Regions from separate parts of the Streptomyces halobius genome, predicted to be linked through region 1. Evidence: riboswitches for the same ligand, from Rfam matches in the RefSeq annotation. Region 1 holds a riboswitch; the other holds the start of a gene.

Region 1 (7,118 bases):
TCACCCCTTGAATGGCCTGTGGGGTGTGCGCCGGAACGCGTCGACCGCCGCTGAATGTATCTGCCTCGATGCCCAGCGCAACAGGTCAATCGGACGAGAATTCCGGCGACGAGGAATCGGCAATATGCCGCGAACTCCCGTTATTCCCGGGCAAGTCGGGCCGGGCATAACGCGCATAGTCGACAAATATCGCACACGCTTTGGACGCAACTCACCGCGGTCTCATATGCGTTCGGCACGCGCACGGAGAGGGATCGCCATGATGGTAGCGCCTTTCGAAACATGGAATTACCCCGTCCGCTTTGCTGCGTACGGGGTAATTCCAGTCAGGCGACGGAGGGGATGGCTTGAATCAGCACCCTCCGGCCACCGCCGGAATGATCGAGATACCGGTGCCGTCCGGCGTCGGCGTCTCCAGACCCTGTTCAAAACGGACGTCGTCGTCGTTGACGTACACGTTCACGAAGCGGCGCAGCTTGCCCGCGTCGTCCAGCACACGGGCCGCGATGCCCTGGTGGTTCGTCTCCAGATCGGCGATGACCTCGGAGAGGGTCGCGCCCTCGGCGGTGACCTCGGCCTCGCCGCCGGTGTACGTGCGGAGGATGGTGGGGATGCGGACCTTGACGCTCATGGGTTCTGCCTTCCAGCGGGGTGCGAGGAGTACGAGGTGCGGGTTCGGGGGCTCAGCCGGCCAGGCCGGCCGCGCGGAACGCGTCCAGGCTCGGACTGATGGTGGCCGTGGGCCCGGTGGTCGGAGCGACGGCGTCAAGCGTCTTGAGGCCGTCACCGGTGTTCAGGACGACGGTGGTCAGGGACGGGTCGAGCACACCGTTCTCGATGAGCTTCTTCGTCACGCCGACGGTCACACCGCCCGCGGTCTCCGCGAAGATCCCCTCCGTCCGGGCCAGCAGCTTGATCGCGTCCACGACCTGTGCGTCGTTGACATCCTCCACCGCACCGCCCGTACGGCGCGCGATGTCGAGAACATACGGCCCGTCGGCCGGGTTGCCGATCGCCAGCGACTTGGCGATGGTGTTCGGCTTCTGGGGCCGTACGACGTCGTGGCCCGCCTTGAAGGCCGTCGACACCGGCGAGCAGCCCTCCGCCTGGGCGCCGAAGATCTTGTACGGCCTGTCCTCGACCAGGCCGAGCTTGATCAGCTCCTTCAGCCCCTTGTCGATCTTGGTGAGCTGCGAGCCCGAGGCGATCGGGATGACGATCTGGTCCGGCAGCCGCCAGCCCAGCTGCTCGCAGATCTCGTACGCGAGCGTCTTGGAACCCTCGCCGTAGTAGGGGCGCAGGTTGACGTTGACGAAGCCCCAGCCCTCGCCCAGCGGGTCGCCGATGAGTTCCGAGCAGAAGCGGTTGACGTCGTCGTAGTTGCCCTCGATGCCGACCAGGTCGCCGCCGTAGACCGCGGCCATGACGACCTTGCCGGCCTCCAGGTCGTGCGGGATGAAGACACAGGACTTGAAGCCGGCGCGCCGGGCCGCGGCGCCGACCGCGCCCGCGAGGTTGCCGGTCGAGGAGCAGGAGAGAGTGGTGAAGCCGAAGGCGCGGGCGGCCTCGACGGCGATGGCGACGACGCGGTCCTTGAAGGAGTGCGTCGGGTTGCCGGAGTCGTCCTTGACGTGCAGACCGCCGGTGACGCCCAGCTCGCGGGCGAGGTTGTCGGCCTTGACCAGTTTGGTGAAGCCGGGGTTGAGGTTGGGCTTGTCGGCGACGTCGGCGGGGACGGGCAGCAGCGGGGCGTAGCGCCAGATGTTGTCCGGGCCGGCCTCGATCCGCTTCCGCAGGGCTTCTGTGTGATCCGGCCCGCCGGTCGGCAGGTCGTATGCCACTTCGAGCGGCCCGAAACATTCCTGGCAGGCGAAGAGGGGACCGAGATCGAAACGCTGTCCGCACTCGCGGCAGGACAGCGCGGCGGCGGGCCCAAGAGCGACGGTGGAGGTGCTTGCGGACGTGCTTTCGGTGACTTGCACAGCCATGGAGGCGAGGCCCTTTCTCCTCATCTTCCTCGAGGCGCATCTCGCCACGAGACGGATTTGGCACCTTCCCTAGCCGGGAGCCTCGCGCGCGCTAGTAGCTGCACTGCGGCGGAGACCGGCTGGAGGGTTGCCGGGGCTTCAACGGGCCGTATCCCTCTGCCCCTCTGGATGAGCGGTATGGCGCTGGGCCGAAACCCAGGCGTTTATGGCGCGGTGCCCCCGACATGCGACGGTCATCCGCGTTGTTCAAGACTGTAACCGAAGGCACTGACAGTTGAGATAGTCGTCCGATCCGCGAGATGGATCACATACCGGCCCCCAACCGGGTGGCCACCGAGGAGTCGTAGACGTGCTGGAAGAGGTGGAGCGCTGGCTCAGCAGCCGCTCCTGGTCCGCGGCCGACCGCCCGCTCGGCCGGCTGCTGGACGCCAAGCGGCAGACCGGCCGGACGGTCAGCGTAGTGCTGCCCGCGCTCGACGAGGAGGCGACCGTCGGGGTGATCGTCGCGGCGATCCGCGGTGAGCTGATGACGGAGACGGTGCCGCTCGTCGACGAGCTGGTGGTGCTGGACTCGGGGTCCACCGACCGGACGGCCGAGGTCGCGGCGGCGGCCGGCGCGCGGGTCGTCCACCGGGACGGCGTCCTGCCGCGGATCCCGGCCCTCCCCGGCAAGGGCGAGGTGCTGTGGCGCTCGCTGCTCGTCACCGGCGGCGACATCATCTGTTTCGTCGACGCCGATCTGCGGGAGTTCTCGTCCTCCTTCGTCTCCGGGATCGTCGGACCGCTGCTCACCGATCCGGACATCCAGTTTGTGAAGGCGATGTACGACCGACCGCTGGAGGCCGGGTTCGGGGGGCCCGCGGGGGCCGGCCAGGGGGGCCGGGTGACCGAGCTGGTCGCCCGCCCGCTGCTCAATCTGCACTGGCCGCAGCTGGCCGGCTTCGTGCAGCCGCTCGGCGGTGAGTACGCGGCCCGTCGCTCGCTTCTGGAGCGGCTGCCGTTCCCGGTCGGCTACGGCGTGGAGCTGGGCCTGCTGGTCGACGCGCTGCACACGGTCGGCCTCGATGCGCTGGCGCAGGTCGATGTGGGGGTGCGCAAGCATCGTCACCAGGGCGGTCAGGCCCTCGGCCGGATGGCCGCCGCGATCTACCGCACCGCCCAACTCCGCCTCACCCGAGGACACTTGGTGCGCCCACGGCTCACCCAGTTCGACCGGGGCGAGAACGGTTTCATCGCCCGCACGACCGAGGTGGACACCGAGGAGCGCCCTCCGATGGCCGAAATTCCCGAGTACGCGAGGCGGCGCGCGGCATGACCGGCGGCGTACGTTTGCGCGGTTGTGCCGCGGGTTAATCTCGCGGCATGGCCTCCGAGCGCAGTGGTGCCCAGGTACTCGTCGCGTCCAACCGCGGTCCGGTCTCGTACGCCCTGGGGGCGGACGGCGCGCTGTCCGCCAAGCGGGGCGGCGGCGGGCTGGTCTCGGGGCTGTCGGCCATCGGGCCCGGCACGGCTGCGCTGTGGGTGTGTGCCGCGCTGGGTGACGGTGACCGGGAGGCGGTACGGCGGAGCGGTGGCGCGCTGGATCCGGGCGACACCGGCGGACAGCGTGTCCGGATGCTGGACATTCCGGCGGAGGTGTACGCCGCCGCCTATAACGGCGTCGCGAACTCCGTGCTGTGGTTCGTCCACCACATGCTCTACCGGACGCCGATGGAGCCGATCTTCGACGCGGAGTTCCGCGCGCAGTGGTCGGCGTACGAGCACTACAACACGGCGTTCGCGGACGCGCTGGCCGATGCGGCGGCACCGAGCGCGGCGGTCCTGGTGCAGGACTACCACCTGGCGCTGGTGCCGGGGATGCTCCGCGACCGCCGTCCCGACCTGCGGATCGCGCACTTCTCGCATACGCCGTGGGCGCCGCCCGAGTACTTCGCGATGCTGCCCGACGACATCCAGCGGAAGCTGGCGGTGGGGATCCTCGGCGCGGACCGGGCGAACTTCCTGACCGAGCGGTGGGCGCGGGCGTTCATGGGCTGCGCCCGGCAGGCGCTCGGCACGGACTGCGACGCCTACTGGCCGCGCGACGGGGCGCCGTACGTCGTCTCGACGCCGCCGGCGCACAAGCCGCGCCGGACCGGGATCGGGGTGCACGGTCTCGGCGCCGACGCAGGCTTTCTGCGGGAGCGGGCGCACCGGCCGGACGTCGACGAGCGGATGGCGACGCTGCGGGAGCAGATCGGCGGGACGGACCGCAGGACGATCGTGCGGGTCGACCGCACCGAACTGTCCAAGAACATCGTGCGGGGGCTGCTGGCGTACCGGCGGCTGCTGGCCGACCGTCCCGAGTGGCACGAACGGGTGGTGCACATCGCGTTCGCCTACCCCTCGCGGCAGGATCTGGCCGTCTACCGGGAGTACACCGCGCAGGTCGGCCGGCTGGCCGAGGAGATCAACGCGGAGTACGGCACGGTGGATTGGCAGCCGGTCGAGCTGCACGTCAAGGACGACTTCGCCCGGTCGCTGGCCGCCTATCGGCTCGCGGACGTGGCGCTGGTGAACCCGATCCGGGACGGGATGAATCTGGTCGCGAAGGAGATCCCGGTGGTGTCCGACGACGGGTGCGCGCTGGTGCTGTCACGGGAGGCAGGGGCGTACGCGGAGCTCGGCCAGGACGCCCTCGTCGTCAATCCGTACGACATCGCCGCCACCGCGGACGCCCTGCACACGGCGCTGTCGATGGACCACGGCGAGCGCGCCGAACGCACCGCGCGGCTGGCCGCGGCCGCCACCGCGCTGCCACCGGACCGGTGGTTCCTGGACCAGCTGGAGGCGTTGAAGGGTCTGGAGGGGGCCTAGCACCCTCGGACTCCCGCGGGGCCTGAGCGGTGGGTCAGGCCCTAGCCCTGTGCGGCAAGTTCGTCCGCGAGGGCTTCGAGCAGGGCGACGACGCCTGCCGGGCCGTCGACCACCAGGTCGGCGCGTTCGGCGAGCTCGGTGACCTCGTTGCTGCCGCTGCACACCAGGACGCCGGTGAGGCCGTCGGAGCGGAGCTTGTCGACGGCGCCGAAGGCGGCCAGGTCGCCGAGGTCGTCACCCGCGTAGAGGACGGTGGCGGCGCCGGTTTCGCGGACCCAGTCGGCGAGGGCGACGCCCTTGTCCATGCCCGGCGGGCGCAGTTCCAGGACCAGCCGGCCGGGCTCGACGATCAGGCCATGGCGTTCGGCGAGCGCGGCGAGCGGGGCACGCAGCTGCTCGAAGGCGCCCTGGGGATCGTCGGCTCGGCGGGTGTGGACGGCGATGGCGCGGCCGCCCTTGGTTTCGATGGCGGTCTCGACCCAGGTGCCGTGCCAGACGCCGGAGCGGTCCAGGACGCCGGGGAGTTCGGCCTGTATGGCGGCGATGCCGGGGTGCGGGGTGGGGGCCTGGACGGTGCCGGTCGCCGCGTCCCAGCGTTCGGCGCCGTAGTGGCCGAGGACGACGAGGTGTTCCAGGCCGGGGGCGTCGGCGACACCGGCGAGGCGGACCGCGACGCCGGCCGGGCGGCCGGTGATCACCGCGGCGGCGCGCAGCCGGGGCACCAGCCGTCCGAGGGCGGCGGTGGTGCCGGGGTGGGCGCGGGCCTTTTCGGGGTCGGGGACGATGTCGGCGAGGGTGCCGTCGAAGTCGAGGGCGAGGACGGCGCGTTCCGGGCGGGCCAGCAGCGCGGCGAGGCCCTCGCGGCCGGCGACGGTCTGCGGGGTGGGGACGTTGCCCGGGGGCGGGGCGGGGCCGGTGGCCGGTGCCGGATCCGGCGACGGCGGGGTTCCGGGGGCCGGTTCGGGAGTCGGTTCGGGATTCGGGGTCGGCGCGGCGTTCGGGGGGCTGCCCATGGCGACGACCCTACCGGCGGGGTGCGGGCGCACGTGGGGTGCACGGGAGCATCCGGCCAGTTGGTCCGGGTCGCTCCCCAACCGGCGTGAGCCCTGTCCGATGGGTCAGGGCCGGAAAGGCCCGGCCGGGGCATCCGGTGTTGCCGTCAGCGGTGGGCCCGGCGGGCGTCCCGTATGCGGCGCAGCCTATTGATCGTGACCGGGTCGTGGGCGAGTGCGCGCGGATCGTCCAACAGGGCGTTCAGGAGCTGGTAGTAGCGGGTCGGGGAGATGCCGAGGTGTTCGCGGATGGCGCGCTCCTTGGGGCCGGCGGCCGGCCAGGAGCGGCGCTCGACGGCGAGCACCGCTTCGTCGCGGGAGGAGAGCGCGCCGGACCGGGCGTCCGCGCCGGGCGTGGTCCCGCCCGGAGCGCCGCCGTCGCGCTCGTCGTCTCCGCCGCTCGTCATCACGTTTCCACGATAAGCGCACGGTCGGACAATGCCCCGGGCGTCTGCCCTCCCCGGCCCCGTGTCCGCATTCCGTCAGACATCAGCGGACCGCGTTGTCCTCCGCGTCGGCGAGGTTCTGGATGTCGGAGAGCACACCGTACGGGTTGCCCTCCGGGCCGACGGCGCCGCCCATTTCGGCCTTGATGGTCTTGGAGACCAGCGGCCAGGAGGTCTTGTTCGCCGGGTAGAACTCGGCGTGCGCGAGCTGTTCGAGGAAGCCGTGGAGCTTGGCGTACTTGTCGTCGGCCATCATCGCCTGGGAGGCGGACGTGGTGACCGGCAGCAGGCCGTAGTCGCCGGAGAACTTCAGCACGTTCTTCTTGCTGTAGACGAAGTCCAGGAATTTGCCGGTCTCCTTGCGGTGGCCGCCCGCCTTGAACGCCATCATCCAGTCGGCGACGCCCATGGTGGCCTTGGCCTTGCCGTTCTTGCCGGGGAGTTCGACGGTGCCGTAGTCGATGCCGTTGTCCTCGGCCTGCTTCATCAGGGTGGGGTGGCCGTTGAGCATGCCGACCTCGCCGTCGGCGAAGCCCTGGAAGGCGTCCGCGCGGTTGAGCTTGGCGGGGTCGGTGCCGGTCAGGCCCTTGCCGACGAGGTCCTTCTGGAGCCACTCGAAGGTCTTGACGTTCTCCGGCGAGTCGATCGTGTACTTGCCGATGTTGTCGGTGTAGCCGCCGCCACCGCTGAGCATCCATATCAGCGTCTCGGCCTGGGTCTCCTCCGGGCCGAGCGGCAGCGCGAAGGGCATCTTGACGCCGTGCTCCTTCAGCAGC
Region 2 (7,118 bases), 3.0 Mb from region 1:
TATACGGCACCGGCGATGCCCTGCTGCACGCCCAGACCGCCTATTTCGAGCGCTGGGGTGTGATCCCGGCCGACCTGTGGAGCGGCTCGGTACGGGCCCTGGTCACCCCGCTGACCGCGCTGTTCGTGCACGGCAGCTGGCTGCACCTGCTCGGCAACATGCTGTTCCTGTACGTCTTCGGAGCCATGACCGAGCAGCGGATGGGCCGGCTGCCGTTCCTCGCCTTCTACCTCGGCACCGGCTATCTGGCACTGCTCGGCTACGCCGCCGCGCACGCCACCTCCGGCCAGACCCTGGTCGGCGCCTCCGGCTCGATCTCCGGCATCCTGGGCGCCTTCCTCTACCTCTTCCCCAGGGCCCGGGTGACCAGCGTCTTCCCGTTCCTGTTCTTCCTGCCGCTGCGCTTCCCCGCCTGGATCGTGCTGCTCTTCTGGTTCGTCCTGCAGTGGCAGGCCGCGCAGGACGACCCCAACGGCCCCGGAGTCGCCTACCTGGCGCATGTGGTCGGCTTCGCGCTCGGCTTCCTGTACGCATGGGTCCGCTACGGGAGGGATAGTGTGGTGCCCACCAGGGGAAACGACCCGGCCACCGAGGGAGAGAGCCAGCCGTGATCACGTCGATCGTGCTCATCAAGACCAGCGTGGACCAGATCCCGGAGATCGCCGAGAAGATCGCCGCGCTGGAGGGGGTCAGCGAGGTGTATTCGGTTACCGGGGCGCACGACTTGATCGCCATGGTGAGGGTCGCCGAGCACGACGAGCTCGCGGATGTCATCCCCGGCCGGATCAGCAGGATCCCGGGCGTCGTCTCGACCGAGACGCATATCGCGTTTCGGACGTATTCGCAGCATGACTTGGAGGCGGCGTTCGCCATCGGCTTGGACGCGTAGCGTCCGAGCCCCACGTTTTCGGCTGTCCGCTGCGCTTTGCCCGAGCCGACGTTCCGGCTGTCCCGCCGTGCTGGTTGCGCCGGCGGCGAGCCTGCGCCGTCTTCGGCCTCCCCGCCGTGAGAGGTGCGCCTGCGGCGGGGGTTCGCCGACGTTTCCGGCTTCCCCGCCGCGGGGTGTTTCGCCGTTGCTCCCCCACTGCCCGAACGGCGTGGAGGAGCAACGGCGGGACAGCCAAAGACGTCGGCTCAGGCAAAGCGCAGCGGAACGCAACGGCCGTCCTGCGTGCCGTACTTCCAGCGCGCACCGTCGGCGACCAACTCCCCGACCGCCCGGACGAACCGCTCCACATGTTCGTCCGGCGTCCCGGCGCCGAAGCTCACCCGGATCGCGTTCAGCGACTTCTCGCCGGGGGCGGCCTCCGGGGCGCCGCACTCCCCCGGTTCCTCCGGCGCGCTGCCCAGCAGGGTCCGCACGAGCGGATGCGCGCAGAACAGGCCGTCGCGCACGCCGATGCCGTACTCCGCGGACAGCGCAGCCGCAAAGTGCGAGCTGTTCCACCCCTCGACGACGAAGGAGAGGACACCCACCCGCGCCGCGTCCTCGCCGAAGAGCGAGAGGACGCGCACCTCGGGCACCTCGGCCAGGCCCTCCCGGAGCCGGGTGATCAGCTGCTGCTCGCGCGCGACCAGGCCGTCGAACCCGGCCTCGGTCAGCGCCTGGCAGGCGGCGGCGATGGCGTACGCGCCGATGACGTTGGGCGAGCCGGCCTCGTGCCGGGCCGCGGTGGTGTGCCACTCGACGTCCACGCCGCCGTCCGTACGGCGGGCCACCGTGCGGCTCGCGCCGCCGCCCGCGAGATACGGCTCGGCCGCCTGCAGCCAGTCCGCCCGGCCGGCCAGCACACCGGCCCCGAACGGCGCGTACAGCTTGTGACCGGAGAAGGCGACCCAGTCGACGTCCAGTTCGGTGATGTCGACGGGGTGGTGGGGCGCCAGCTGCGCGGCGTCGAGCACGATGCGGGCGCCGTGCGCGTGGGCGGCGGCGGCCAGCTCCTTGACGGGCCAGAGCTCACCGGTGACGTTCGAAGCGCCGGTGACGCACACCAGCGCGGGGCCGTAGGGGTCGCGTGCGGCCAGCGCCTGCTCCAGGGTGTCCACCGCCTGCTGCGGGGTGCGCGGTGCGTTCAGGTAGGTCACGGCGGTGTCCGGGCGCCGCTCCCACGGCAGCAGCGAGGCGTGGTGCTCGGTCTCGAAGACGAACACCCGGGTGCGGTCCGGGAGTGCGGACGCGAGGAGGTTGAGGGAGTCGGTGGTGGAGCGGGTGAAGACGACCTGGTCGCCCTCCCGTCGCCCCCCACCACCCTTGCCCGACGGGGCTTCGCCCCGGCCCCCTTCGATGCGGCAGCCGAGGAAGGCGGCGATGGTGGCGCGGCTGTTCTCGAAGAGGTCGGTGGAGAGCTGCGAGAGGTATCCGGCGCCGCGGTGCACGCTGCCGTAGTAGGGCGCGTAGGCGGCGACGTCGTCCCAGACCCGTTGCAGCGCCGGCGCGCTGGCGGCGTAGTCCAGCGCGGCGTAGTCGACTTCGCCGCCGGTCACGAGCGGGACGCGGACATCCCTTCCCAGAACCGGCAGCGGGGCACAAACGGAACGGTCGGCGGCAACAGCGGAAACAGGCATGGCGATCTCCCGTAAGAGGTAAGCGAATTCGCTGCGGACGCACGCGTGCAGGGGTGTGACAAGGGCAGGGCGTGGCGCCGCAGCGTGGAGAGAAAAAGGGTGCGGAAAAGGGGCCGTCGGCCCTATCGCATTCGCTGAATCACGGAAGGAGCTCCCTCGAAGACCAGGATCCCTGGCGAGGGATCCGCGCTTGCCGCAGACCTCGCTGCCTGCGGCCCGGTCATCACCCGGGGCACCCCGCCACGGAAGGAGGGTTGCCGGACAGCGGGCCGGGGCCTGTCGCACTGTCACTCGTGACCTGCGCAGAATCATGCCACAAGAGCGTTTACGCGCAAGGGCCCAGTCCGTATGGCGGACTGGGCCCTGCGTCACATGCGGCGCGGCGCCGCTCCGCTCACCGGTTGCTGGCGGCCACCCAGCGCTCCAGCGCCCGCTTCGCCGCCCCGGAGTCGACCGACTCGGCGGCCTTCTCGACACCCGCCCGGATCTGCTCCGCGAGCGGGGCGTCCGTGGGCTCCAAGGCCACCAGCGCCGCCGCGGAGTTCAGCAGCACCGCGTCCCGCACCGGCCCGGTCTCGCCGTCCAGCACCCGGCGCGCCACATCCGCGTTGTACGACGCGTCCGCGCCGCGCAGCGCCTCCACCGGCACCAGGGGGATCCCGGCGTCCCGGGGGTCGAAGGACTCCTCGCGCACCGTGCCGTCCCGAACGATCCACACCCGGGAGGTCGCCGTCGTCGTCAGCTCGTCCAGGCCGTCGTCCCCGCGGAACACCAGGGCCGACGAGCCGCGCTCGGCGAGCACCCCGGCCAGGATCGGCGCCATCCGGGTGTCCGCGACACCGGTGGCCTGGGCCCGGACCTTCGCCGGGTTGGTCAGCGGGCCCAGCACATTGAAGGTCGTACGGATGCCGAGCTGGCCCCGGGCGGGGGCGACATGCCGCAGCGCGGGATGGAACCTCACCGCGAAGCAGAAGGTGATGCCGGCTTCCTCGGCGACCTCGGTGACCCGCTCCGGGGTGAGATCGAGGTTGACGCCGAGCTTCTCCAGGACGTCGGAGGCGCCGCTGGCGGACGACGCGGCGCGGTTGCCGTGCTTGACGACCTTCGCGCCGGTACCGGCCACCACGATCGACGACATGGTGGAGATGTTGACGGTCTTGGCGCCGTCGCCGCCGGTGCCGACGATGTCCACGCTCGGCCCCGGCACCTCGATCAGCCGGGCGTGTTCGTACATGGCCCGGACGAGGCCGGAGATCTCGGCGACGGTTTCGCCCTTGGCCCGCAGGGCCACCGCGAAGCCGGCGATCTGGGCGTCGCCGGCCTCGCCCCGCATGATCCTGTCCATCGCCCAGGCGGTGTCGTCCGCGGTGAGGTCCCGGCCGTCGAGCAGGGCGTTCAGGAGGCCCGGCCAGGTGTGGGCCGCCACGCCGTCGCCGCCTACCGGGGTCACCGCGTTCATGGTCCACACTCCTGGTTCGTCTCCTGCTCTCACCGTCACCCTACCGACCCCCGGACACGCCGGAGGGCCCCGTCCGAACGACGGACGGGGCCCTCTGGGTGGCGTTGCCTACGGTGCCGAGGCGCCGCGGTGATCAGTGGTGGCCGTGGCCGCTGGTGATCTCCTGGTACTCCTCCACCGCGGCCTTCGGGATGACATTGTCCTTCCCGTAGTAGCCCTGGGAGAGCTTGGCGCGCAGCTTCTGCCTCCGGGTGATCTTCCGCTTGACGCCGTTCTCGTCGACCTCCGGGCCGAGCTCGATCGGCTCGGGCTGCTCGTGCTGGGTGAGCACATGCAGCTGCTCCTGGTCGAGCGGCTCGTGGACCTCGATGAACTCACCGTGCGGCAGCCGCTTGATGACCCCGGACTCGCGTCCGTGCAGCACCTTGTCCCGGTCGCGCCGCTGCAGACCCATGCAGATCCGCTTGGTGGCGATGAAGGCCAGCACCGGCCCGGCGAAGAACGCGATCCGGACGAACCAGGTGATGGAATTGATCGACAGGTGGAAGTGCGTCGCCCACAGGTCGTTACCGCCACCGACCAGCATCACGAAGTACGCGACCAGCCAGGCCACACCGAAGGCGGTACGGGTCGGGGCGTTGCGCGGACGGTCCAGGATGTGGTGCTCGCGCTTGTCGCCCCGCACCCAGGACTCGACGAACGGGTAGACCGCGATGGCGATCAGGACCAGCGGGAAGACCAGGATCGGGATCAGCACACCGAAGTTGAGGGTGTGACCCCAGAAGTCCCACTCCCAGCCCGGCATGACACGCACCAGGCCCTCGGCGAAGCCCATATACCAGTCGGGCTGGGCGCCGGTGGACACCTGGTCGGCTCGGTAGGGGCCGATCGCCCACACCGGGTTGATGCTGGCGATCCCCGCGATCACCGTGATCACACCGAAGACCAGGAAGAAGAAGCCTCCGGCCTTGGCCATGTAGACCGGCAGCAGCGGCATACCGACGACGTTGTTGTTGGTCTTTCCGGCACCCGGGAACTGCGTGTGCTTGTGGTAGAAGACCAGGATCAGGTGTGCCACCAGCAGACCCAGCATGATGCCCGGCAACAGCAGTACGTGGATCGTGAAGAACCGCGGAATGATGTCGTGGCCCGGGAACTCCCCGCCGAAGATGAACATCTGCAGGTACGAACCGATCAGCGGCATCGACAGGATGACGCCCTCGATGAACCGCACACCGGTGCCGGACAGCAGGTCGTCGGGGAGCGAGTAGCCGGTGAAGCCGGTGAACATGCCCAGCACGAACAGCAGGAAGCCGAACAGCCAGTTGATCTCACGCGGCTTGCGGAACGCGCCGGTGAAGAACACCCGCATCATGTGGACCATCATCGCGGCCAGGAAGACCAGGGCCGCCCAGTGGTGGATCTGCCTTATAAGCAGCCCGCCCCGGACGTCGAAGCTGATGTTCAGCGTCGACTCGAAGGCCTGCGTCATCCGGACCCCGTGCAGGGGCACGTACGAGCCGTGGTAGACGACCTCGGCCATGCTCGGGTGGAAGAACAGCGTCAGATAGACACCGGTCAGGATGATGATGATGAAGCTGTAGAGCGCGACCTCACCCAGCATGAAGGACCAGTGGTCCGGGAAGATCTTGCGCATATTGGCCTTGGCGAGGCTGTAGATGCCCAGCCGGCCGTCCGCCCAGTCGGCGACCCGCTCGCCCCGCGGCGCCTTGCCGCGACGCGTGGTGGTCGCGGCCGTTTCGTTACTCATCCGCGCTCCCAGAAGCTCGGGCCGACGGGCTCTTCGAAGCCGCTCGCGGCTTCGAGGAAGCCGTCCTTCACCGTGATGTTCAGCTGCGGCAGCGCGTGTCCGGCCGGGCCGAAGATCACGCGGGCGCCGTCAGCGAGGTCGAAGGTCGACTGGTGACACGGGCAGAGCACGTGGTGCGTCTGCTGCTCGTACAGGCTGACCGGGCAGCCCACATGCGTGCAGATCTTCGAGAACGCGACGATGCCCTCGTGCGACCATTCGAGTTCCCGCTTGTCCTTGATGTCCTGCGGCTGGAGCCGCACGAGCATCAGGGCGTCCTTGGCGATCTTGTTGTTGAAGTCGTGGTCGTCCTCCTCCAGGCCCTCGGGCTTGGCGAAGGTCAAGGAGCCGACCGCGATGTCCTCGGGACGCAGCGGGAGGTTGGTGGACTGGTTGACCAGGCGGATGCCCCGCTTCCAGCCCGTGGTGCGCAGCTTGTTCTCGGGCAGCGGCCCGAGGTCGCGCAGCAGGACGACGCCGGAGAGCGGCACCAGGGCCAGCGCGCCGAACATCGTGTTGCGGATCAGCTTGCGCCGTCCGAAGCCGGACTCCTTCGCGCCGTCCGCGAAGTCCGCCAGGACCTTGGTCTTGACCTCGGGCTCCGCCTCGATCGGGTGCCGCTCGTCGGCGACCTCCTCGTCCGACATCAGCGTGCGGGCCCAGTGGACCGCGCCGGCACCGATGCAGAAGAGCGCCACACCGAGGGTCAGACCGAGCGAGAAGTTCAGCGCGCTGGTGAGACCGATCGGCCAGATGTAGACGACCTTGTCGACCGGAATGGCCACGTACGCGGCGATGAAGCCGACCGTGGCGAGCATGGACACCACGAAGAGCAACGCGACGGTGCGCTCGGAGCGCTTGGCGGCCCGCTCGTCGATGTCCTGGATGCGGTGCTCGTGGGGCGGCAGCCCCGGATCGGCGAACGGGTTCTCCGCCTTCTCCACCGCGACGTGAGCCGTCTCCCGCTCACTGGGAAGGGTTTCTTCTGGCACGTCTGCGTGTCGTCCAGTCTCACTCATGACTTCTTGGCCTTCGTAGTCCGGGCAGCGACCCAGATGGCGACAACGATCAGCGCACCGAGCCCGAAGATGTAACCGAAGAGACCCTCGACCACCGGGCCGAGGCCACCGAGGGGCAGGCCGCCGGGGCTCTCGGTCTTATCGGAGTTGACGGCTTCCAGGTACGCGATGATGTCCTTCTTGTTTTCCTTGGAGAGGCTGCCGTCGCCGAAGGAAGGCATGTTCTGCGGGCCGGTCTCCATGGCCTCGTAGATGTGCTTCGGGG

The links. A riboswitch is a leader RNA that binds a small molecule or an ion and turns the genes downstream of it on or off. The one in region 1 is predicted to bind S-adenosylmethionine.
Region 2: another riboswitch for S-adenosylmethionine. It lies ahead of K9S39_RS32210 (aminotransferase class V-fold PLP-dependent enzyme); the one in region 1 lies ahead of thrC (threonine synthase).

The regions. Positions count from the first base shown of each region.
Region 1 covers NZ_CP086322.1:4,125,317-4,132,434, forward strand. The annotation lists gene K9S39_RS18655 (MoaD/ThiS family protein) at 353-631, opposite strand; gene thrC (threonine synthase) at 684-1,988, opposite strand; SAM riboswitch class I at 2,006-2,163, opposite strand; gene K9S39_RS18665 (glucosyl-3-phosphoglycerate synthase) at 2,338-3,303, shown strand; gene K9S39_RS18670 (alpha,alpha-trehalose-phosphate synthase (UDP-forming)) at 3,351-4,844, shown strand; gene otsB (trehalose-phosphatase) at 4,886-5,857, opposite strand; gene K9S39_RS18680 (DUF3263 domain-containing protein) at 6,004-6,303, opposite strand; gene K9S39_RS18685 (extracellular solute-binding protein) at 6,386-7,118, opposite strand, start outside.
Region 2 covers NZ_CP086322.1:7,091,771-7,098,888, reverse strand. The annotation lists gene K9S39_RS32220 (rhomboid family intramembrane serine protease) at 1-611, shown strand, start outside; gene K9S39_RS32215 (Lrp/AsnC family transcriptional regulator) at 608-889, shown strand; gene K9S39_RS32210 (aminotransferase class V-fold PLP-dependent enzyme) at 1,135-2,565, opposite strand; SAM riboswitch class IV at 2,747-2,864, opposite strand; gene trpD (anthranilate phosphoribosyltransferase) at 2,960-4,024, opposite strand; gene qcrB (cytochrome bc1 complex cytochrome b subunit) at 4,158-5,795, opposite strand; gene qcrA (cytochrome bc1 complex Rieske iron-sulfur subunit) at 5,792-6,853, opposite strand; gene qcrC (cytochrome bc1 complex diheme cytochrome c subunit) at 6,850-7,118, opposite strand, start outside.